2 regions of the Paenibacillus sp. DRB1-1 genome follow, and region 2 is predicted to be linked to the other one. Evidence: a T-box and tRNA genes for the amino acid it is inferred to sense, from the RefSeq annotation. Region 2 holds a T-box; the other holds one or more tRNA genes.
What was found. A T-box is a leader RNA that pairs with one kind of tRNA and senses whether it is charged. The one in region 2 lies ahead of ileS (isoleucine--tRNA ligase), so its partner is inferred to be a tRNA-Ile.
Positions count from the first base shown of each region.

Region 1: it encodes a tRNA-Ile, which carries the amino acid that the T-box ahead of ileS (isoleucine--tRNA ligase) is inferred to sense. The anticodon was not compared.

Region 1 covers NZ_JBODQH010000001.1:2,103,030-2,107,224, reverse strand. The annotation lists rRNA gene ACQW03_RS09390 (23S ribosomal RNA) at 1-1,122, shown strand, start outside; rRNA gene rrf (5S ribosomal RNA) at 1,274-1,390, shown strand; tRNA gene ACQW03_RS09380 (tRNA-Ile) at 1,427-1,503, shown strand; tRNA gene ACQW03_RS09375 (tRNA-Ala) at 1,526-1,601, shown strand; tRNA gene ACQW03_RS09370 (tRNA-Asn) at 1,606-1,681, shown strand; tRNA gene ACQW03_RS09365 (tRNA-Met) at 1,716-1,789, shown strand; tRNA gene ACQW03_RS09360 (tRNA-Ser) at 1,793-1,884, shown strand; tRNA gene ACQW03_RS09355 (tRNA-Glu) at 1,917-1,988, shown strand; tRNA gene ACQW03_RS09350 (tRNA-Val) at 1,995-2,070, shown strand; tRNA gene ACQW03_RS09345 (tRNA-Met) at 2,101-2,174, shown strand; tRNA gene ACQW03_RS09340 (tRNA-Asp) at 2,200-2,276, shown strand; tRNA gene ACQW03_RS09335 (tRNA-Phe) at 2,343-2,415, shown strand; tRNA gene ACQW03_RS09330 (tRNA-Thr) at 2,442-2,517, shown strand; tRNA gene ACQW03_RS09325 (tRNA-Tyr) at 2,522-2,607, shown strand; tRNA gene ACQW03_RS09320 (tRNA-His) at 2,627-2,699, shown strand; tRNA gene ACQW03_RS09315 (tRNA-Gln) at 2,717-2,791, shown strand; tRNA gene ACQW03_RS09310 (tRNA-Lys) at 2,796-2,871, shown strand; tRNA gene ACQW03_RS09305 (tRNA-Leu) at 2,886-2,973, shown strand; tRNA gene ACQW03_RS09300 (tRNA-Gly) at 2,980-3,054, shown strand; tRNA gene ACQW03_RS09295 (tRNA-Cys) at 3,065-3,136, shown strand; tRNA gene ACQW03_RS09290 (tRNA-Arg) at 3,163-3,239, shown strand; tRNA gene ACQW03_RS09285 (tRNA-Pro) at 3,262-3,335, shown strand; tRNA gene ACQW03_RS09280 (tRNA-Gly) at 3,345-3,415, shown strand; gene ACQW03_RS09275 (PAS domain-containing sensor histidine kinase) at 3,617-4,195, opposite strand, start outside.
Region 2 covers NZ_JBODQH010000001.1:4,626,426-4,630,620, reverse strand. The annotation lists gene ileS (isoleucine--tRNA ligase) at 1-2,441, opposite strand, end outside; T-box leader at 2,520-2,803, opposite strand; gene ACQW03_RS20800 (DivIVA domain-containing protein) at 2,972-3,481, opposite strand; gene ACQW03_RS20795 (RNA-binding protein) at 3,654-4,195, opposite strand, start outside.

The sequences.
Region 1 (4,195 bases), 2.5 Mb from region 2:
CTGTTTAGCAAAAACACAGGTCTGTGCGAAGCCGCAAGGCGAAGTATACGGGCTGACGCCTGCCCGGTGCTGGAAGGTTAAGGGGAGTGGTAAGCCCTTCGGGGCGAAGCTATGAACCGAAGCCCCAGTAAACGGCGGCCGTAACTATAACGGTCCTAAGGTAGCGAAATTCCTTGTCAGGTAAATTCTGACCCGCACGAATGGCGTAACGACTTGGGCGCTGTCTCAACGAGAGATCCGGTGAAATTTTAATACCTGTGAAGATGCAGGTTACCCGCGACAAGACGGAAAGACCCCATGGAGCTTTACTGCAGCTTGATATTGAATTTGGGTACGATCTGTACAGGATAGGTGGGAGCCGTAGAACTTTGAGCGCCAGCTTGAGGGGAGGCATCCTTGGGATACCACCCTGATCGTATCTAGGTTCTAACTTGGTACCGTAATCCGGTGCGAGGACAGTGTCAGGTGGGCAGTTTGACTGGGGCGGTCGCCTCCTAAAGAGTAACGGAGGCGCCCCAAGGTTCCCTCAGAATGGTTGGAAATCATTCGAAGAGTGCAAAGGCAGAAGGGAGCTTGACTGCGAGACCTACAAGTCGAGCAGGGACGAAAGTCGGGCTTAGTGATCCGGTGGTACCGCATGGAAGGGCCATCGCTCAACGGATAAAAGCTACCCTGGGGATAACAGGCTTATCTCCCCCAAGAGTCCACATCGACGGGGAGGTTTGGCACCTCGATGTCGGCTCATCGCATCCTGGGGCTGAAGTAGGTCCCAAGGGTTGGGCTGTTCGCCCATTAAAGCGGTACGCGAGCTGGGTTCAGAACGTCGTGAGACAGTTCGGTCCCTATCTGTCGTGGGCGTAGGAAATTTGAGAGGAGCTGTCCTTAGTACGAGAGGACCGGGATGGACGTACCGCTGGTGTACCAGTTGTTCCGCCAGGAGCACCGCTGGGTAGCTATGTACGGAAGGGATAAGCGCTGAAAGCATCTAAGCGTGAAGCCCCCCTCAAGATGAGATTTCCCAATTAGTAAGACCCCTTGAAGACGACGAGGTAGATAGGTTGGGGGTGGAAGTGCAGTAATGCATGGAGCTGACCAATACTAATCGGTCGAGGGCTTATCCTAAAATAAAACGCAAATGAGTTTCGGATCCAGTTTTCAGGGTGTAACCTTGAAGGTATGTACAAGTGACATACGACAAGCGCATGGCTATTCATTCACACGATAAGTGATGAACCGAATAACCGTACGGTAGAATTTGCACAGCAAATTCATGTTTGGTGGCGATAGCGGAGGGGTTCCACACGTACCCATCCCGAACACGACCGTTAAGCCCTCCAGCGCCGATGGTACTTGGACCGCAGGGTCCTGGGAGAGTAGGACGTCGCCAAGCGATATCCTTTAAAGGATGATGAAGTTTTACATGTTAGGGCCTTTAGCTCAGCTGGTTAGAGCGCACCCCTGATAAGGGTGAGGTCGGTGGTTCGAGTCCACTAAGGCCCACCACTTCTAGAATAACAAAAAGATTGGGGCCATAGCTCAGCTGGGAGAGCGCCTGCCTTGCACGCAGGAGGTCAGCGGTTCGATCCCGCTTGGCTCCACCAATATTCCCTGATAGCTCAGTTGGTAGAGCACTCGACTGTTAATCGAGTTGTCACAGGTTCGAGTCCTGTTCGGGGAGCCATGTTTTGAATATTTCTGAATTTTATATATAAGGTGGCGGCGTAGCTCAGCTGGCTAGAGCGTACGGTTCATACCCGTGAGGTCGGGGGTTCGATCCCCTCTGCCGCTACTCGGAGAGATACCCAAGTGGCTATAAGGGGACCCTCTGCTAAGGGGTTAGACTGCGAAAGCGGTGCGAGGGTTCGAATCCCTCTCTCTCCGCCATAAATTTATTGGAATCAGAACTTATTTTGTAAGGCCCGTTGGTCAAGGGGTTAAGACACCTCCCTTTCACGGAGGTAACAGGGGTTCGAATCCCCTACGGGTCATAATATGGAGGCTTAGCTCAGCTGGGAGAGCATCTGCCTTACAAGCAGAGGGTCGGGGGTTCGAACCCCTCAGCCTCCACCATAAGAAAATTTGATAAATCCCTTTTAATGTCGCGGGGTGGAGCAGTTCGGTAGCTCGTCGGGCTCATAACCCGAAGGTCGTAGGTTCAAATCCTGCCCCCGCAATTAATTTCCTATTGGAAATGCCTCTGGAACTGTGGTGTAGAGGCCTAACATGCCTGCCTGTCACGCAGGAGATCGCGGGTTCGAATCCCGTCAGTTCCGCCATTTTAACCTCATATATAGTTAGCATATATAGTGCGGATTATATGGTGTAGTAATAAAACAAATTATGGCTCGGTAGCTCAGTCGGTAGAGCAGAGGACTGAAAATCCTCGTGTCGGCGGTTCGATTCCGTCCCGAGCCACCTTTCAAGTGGGAAATGAGTAATGTGCCGGTGTAGCTCAACTGGTAGAGCAACTGACTTGTAATCAGTAGGTTGGGGGTTCAAGTCCTCTCGCCGGCACCATTTTGGAGGATTAGCGAAGTGGCCAAACGCATCAGACTGTAAATCTGCTCCCTTACGGGTTCGGTGGTTCGAATCCATCATCCTCCACCAGTCTTTTCATAATCATATGGCGGTCGTGGCGAAGTGGTTAACGCACCGGACTGTGACTCCGGCATTCGTGGGTTCAAGCCCCATCGGCCGCCCTTTATTCTTAATTTATTGGGGATTAGCCAAGCGGTAAGGCAACGGACTTTGACTCCGTCATGCATAGGTTCAAATCCTATATCCCCAGCCATTAAGAGCCATTAGCTCAGTTGGTAGAGCACCTGACTTTTAATCAGGGTGTCGAAGGTTCGAGTCCTTCATGGCTCACCATTTATAGTTATTTTGCGGTCGTGGCGGAATTGGCAGACGCGCACGGTTCAGGTCCGTGTGGGCTAACCCCCCGTGGAGGTTCGAGTCCTCTCGACCGCACCATATTTTGCGGACGTGGCTCAGCGGTAGAGCATCGCCTTGCCAAGGCGAGGGTCGCGGGTTCGATTCCCGTCGTCCGCTCCATTATCCATACGGCGCCATAGCCAAGTGGTAAGGCAAAGCTCTGCAAAAGCTTCATTCCCCAGTTCAAATCTGGGTGGCGCCTTGACTGCTCATTATGGATTTAAATATGCGCCCTTAGCTCAGCTGGATAGAGCGTTTGACTACGAATCAAAAGGCCGGGAGTTCGAATCTCTCAGGGCGCGCCATTTCTTAAAAAAAGTATAATGTCGGGATGTAGCTCAGCTTGGTAGAGCACCTGGTTTGGGACCAGGGGGTCGCATGTTCAAATCGTGTCATCCCGATACTGATTTGCGGGTGTAGTTCAATGGTAGAACTCCAGCCTTCCAAGCTGGTAGCGTGGGTTCGATTCCCATCACCCGCTTTTTGCTATAGCGGATTCTTGTTGCCTCAGTGGTGACACCTTATAAATAAAGAGAGCCTGTCTGGGGACAGAGCTCTCTCTTTTTTTGTATTTATTCTCATGTACCCACAATGTGTTGATTATTCATAATCTCGGTATCGGTGTATATCGTTCTGATCCATACAACTGGTATACACCGATAACCGATCTAGTGGACAGTTTTTACACGGGAATGGTCAGCTGGATGGAGGTTCCCTCATCTGGAGCAGAGGTCATGCTCATAAATCCCCCTACCCCTCTAGCTCGTTCTTCCATACTAAACAATCCAACTCCTTCTCCTTGGGACTTTCCAGAGAATCCAATGCCCTCATCCCGAATGGTCACTTGTATCATTTCATCTTGATCCTCAACGTCGACATATGCCTCCGCTACATCTGCGTATTTGGCTACATTCGTTAATGCCTCCTGTACAATCCGATAAATTGCTATTTCCTTGCGAATATCAAGGCGTTTACGTAGAGTGCATTGAAAATGCACCTCAATCCCGTAATGAGAACAGAAGTTTTCAATATAGGTTCTTATAGCTGGTACGACACCCAAATCATCCAGAACTGAGGGACGAAGTTCCCACGCTAGACCACGAACATCTTTGATGATGTCGGTCACCTGCGAACGAAGACTCTCCAGAGCAGCACTAGGTTGTTCGGCAAGTTGGCTGTCTAACTGAATAATAAGTGAAAATAAGCTTTGCCCTATCCCATCATGTAGCTCTCTTGAAAAGCGTTTACGTTCTTCTTCCTG
Region 2 (4,195 bases):
GTTTTCAAACCCGTTTCGTTGCGGACGTTACGCGCCAATTCGACGACACGACGTGCCGTTTCCATGTCTCGTTCCAGTTCCAGATCGATCAAGGACTCATTGGCAGTCGGATAATCATCCAGATGAACACTTTCCCCGTTGCTCAGATTGAGGTAAATATCCTCTGCTAGCAGTGGTGTAAACGGCGCAAGTAGTTTGGCAGTCGTTAACACCACTTCGGTCAGTGTACGGTATGCATCCAGCTTATCTTCTGTAAGACCATTGCCCCAGAATCGATCGCGTGAACGACGGATATACCAGTTGCTCAGCTCATCTACAAAGGACTCAATCGCTTTGGATGAGTTCAAGAAGTCATTTACAGCCAGCGCTTTGTCCACTACCAAAATCAGGCTGTTCAGACGGGACAAAATCCAGCGATCCAACTTATGAGCCGATGGTTTGAACGGATGCTGTGCCGGATCAAATCCGTCGATATCCGCATACAAGGTCAGAAAAGCGTGTGTATTGACAAGCGTATCCACCAGCTTCGATTTAGCCTCACCTACAATGCCTTTGGAAAAACGTTTGCTATTCCATGGTGCACTATCTGACAGCAATGCCCAGCGGAAAGCATCTGTACCGTACTCGTCAATCACTTCCCACGGATCAATAACATTACCCTTGGATTTAGACATTTTCTGTCCCTGCTCATCCAGTACATGGCCTGTCGCCATGACAGCTTTATAAGGAGCTTTGCCAGTAAGCATAGTCGAAACCGCAAGTAAGCTATAGAACCAGCCACGAGTCTGGTCAATCCCTTCGCAGATCATATCTGCCGGAAATTGCTGCTCGAACGTTTCATTATTTTCAAAAGGATAATGATGCTGTGCAAACGGCATGGAGCCACTATCGAACCATACGTCGATTACTTCCGGTGTACGAGTCATTTCGTATTTACCGCATTGGCTACGTACCTTAATGTCATCTACATATGGTTTGTGCAGCTCGATGTCCGCTGGTACATCGCCAATCGCACGTTCCCTCAATTCAGCAATACTATGTGGAGCGAACTGTTCTCCAGTTTCCTCACAAACCCAGATGTTTAGCGGTGTACCCCAATAGCGATCGCGACTGATGTTCCAATCCACCAGTTCTTCCAAAAACTTTCCAAAACGTCCTTCACGTACATGGCCCGGGTACCATTCGACTTCACTGTTGTTGGCAATCAGTTGGTCCTTGATCGCAGTTGTTTTGATAAACCAGCTGTCCATAGCATAGTACAATAATGGAGTATCGCAGCGCCAGCAGAACGGATAGCTATGCTCGTATTTTTCCTTGCTGTACAGCAAGCCTTTTTCGGACAGCATTTTAACAATATCTATATCACAGTCTTTCACAAAACGGCCTGCAAAATCAGTGACTTCCTCTACATAGTTACCTTGGAGATCCACTACGTTGATGAATTCAACACCATTTTCACGGCATACCCGGTAATCATCCTCACCATGCGCCGGAGCCATATGAACGATACCTGTACCGCTGGAGTCTGTTACGAACTTCGCACCCAGAATCTGATTACCCTTCTCAACCTGAAAATACGTAAATGGCGGGGTATACGTTTGGCCAACCAGTTCTGAACCAGATAGTGTGCCAATCACTTCATGATCGCCTTTAATTACGTCCTCAACCAGATTTCTAGCAACGATGTATACACCGTCTTCCTGCTTCACACGTGCATATTCCAGTTCAGGGTTGACGGCGAGCGCCACGTGACTCGGCAAGGTCCAAGGTGTTGTCGTCCAAGCCAGTACATATTCACCACTGCTGTGCAACTTGAATTTGGCCGTGGCACTTAGATCCTTCACATCTTTGTAGCCCTGCGCTACTTCATGAGAACTCAGCGTCGTCTGACAATCCGGGCAATACGGACTCACACGATGACCACGATACAACAGATCTTTTTCATGAATTGTCGCCAAAATGTTCCATACGCTCTCGATATAGTTATTATCCAATGTAATGTACGGGTTATCGAGGTCTGTCCAGTATCCGATCGCTTCGGTTAGATCACGCCATTGTTGCTCATACTCAAACACGCTCGCCTTACATTTTTTAATAAACTTTTCAACGCCGTATTCTTCAATTTCAGGTTTGTGGGAGATTCCCAGTTGCTTTTGTACACCCAATTCTACCGGCAAACCATGCGTGTCCCAGCCTGCCTTACGTACGACGCGGTATCCCTTCATTGTCTGATAACGGCCTACAAAATCCTTAATTACACGGCCCAGCACGTGACCGATATGCGGTTTACCGTTAGCTGTTGGCGGACCCTCATAAAATACAAAATTGGGCTTTCCTTCACGATTTGTGATGGATTTACGGAATGTGTCCTCTTCTTTCCATTTGCTCAGGATGCGCAGGTCACGAGACCGTGCTTTTTCTTTAACATCCACTCTGTTCATACTTCATACTCCCTCTCTGCTCATCATTGATTTCCCTAGCATTTCCTAAAAAAAGCAACAAAAAAAGCCCCATCCCTGTAAAGGGACGAGACTGTGCTCGCGTTACCACCCTGATTCCGTAAAAACAGACCATTCTAAAATACAGTCTCATCACGGCTCTCTGAGCCCCACTCAACTACAGCAGGGCGCCATTATAACGCATGGCAAACGGTGATTGCTTACACACACCATAAAAAATCTTAAGCGCTTCAGCTCACTTCTCCGGGAGGATCTTCGGTCATGTTCTGAACGTTGGCTTGCACCGGAAGGCCAACTCTCTGAGGGACAAATCATGACGTACTCGTTCCCATCAACGAATTAAACATGTTAAATTCATCGAATATTAAATCAGCAACATCGTTGCCTTGAATAACAATCATCAGCCGACGGACGGATAATCATTGAATTCAGTATAGTATTTACAGTTATAGCCTGTTTAAAGATAAAAGTCAACCCTAACAAAGCCTAATAAAAGCTTGTCAGAAATGAAATTAGTAAATTTCTTTCATCTCACGCTCGCGCTCCAGTACTTCGCGTTCCCGGTTTTCAAGGGCTTCCCAGCCGTCTTGGCTTAACAAGTCAAGTTGTGCTTCCACCAGTGTACGAAACCGTGCTCGGTAAATCGATGCCTGCTTCTTCAGTTCTTCAACCTCCAACGCGATCTTGCGGGATTTAGACAATGCTTCGTTCACAATACGGTCCGCATTTTTTTCCGCTTCCTTCACGATCAGTTGGGATTCTTTCTTGGCGTTGTTACGAACTTCATCAGCCGCTTCCTGCGCCACGATAATCGTCTTACTCAGCGTATCCTCAATGGTCGCGAAATGATCGAGCTTCTCCTGTACGTTCAACAACTCGGTGCTCAGTTCTTTATTTTCACGAATAACGCCCTCGTAATCTTTGATCACCTGATCCAAAAATTCATTAACCTGATCCTCATCATAACCGCGAAGCCGGCGGGCAAATTCCTTGTTATGTATATCCAATGGCGTTAATGGCATGCCGTCCACCTCCTATAAGATTGACAAAAAATACATTTTCCGCGTCACGACGCTCACTATCATCTATCGGTCATCATACCCCGTTTTGTGAATACTGTACAGAGCAAAATCGTTCCAGTTCTTCGCTATAGCTTAATTCTTTCGACAGAAAGCTCGTGATTCCTGCCTACAGCTATACAAACTTACCAATTTTGACACGGAATCTTCCCTTTTTTGTCATCCCGTCTGTTTCTAGCACTTTGAAACGCCCAAAACCCTGCATGGAAATAACGTCCCCAGCTTTAAGTAGAGTGGATGGATTCTCCTCCACCTTCCAATTTACCCGGCACCGTCCCGCCCGAATCGGTGCTAATATTTTACTGCGGCTTAGCTTGTACACATCGCTGGCAATACCATCCAGGCGCAAAGAAGCGACCGTCAGATCTAGCGCCTCTAATGCAACTTCCTTCGTTCGCAGACTCGCTACAGGCAACAGTTCTGTCCATACATGAACACGATGTACCTGCTGCAAATGCATCGTCATAAAATCACCGATCTCTGAAGCTACCAATACATGGCACCCATCATCAAGTACATGAATGTCCCCGATTTTCCCGCGTTTGATTCCAAGTCCCAGTAGGGCACCTAGATAATCACCGTGCTCAAGGGTACCTACTTTATGATCGTCAGATGTGATAGAAAGGACCTGAATCCCCATCTCCTCACCGTCCAAAT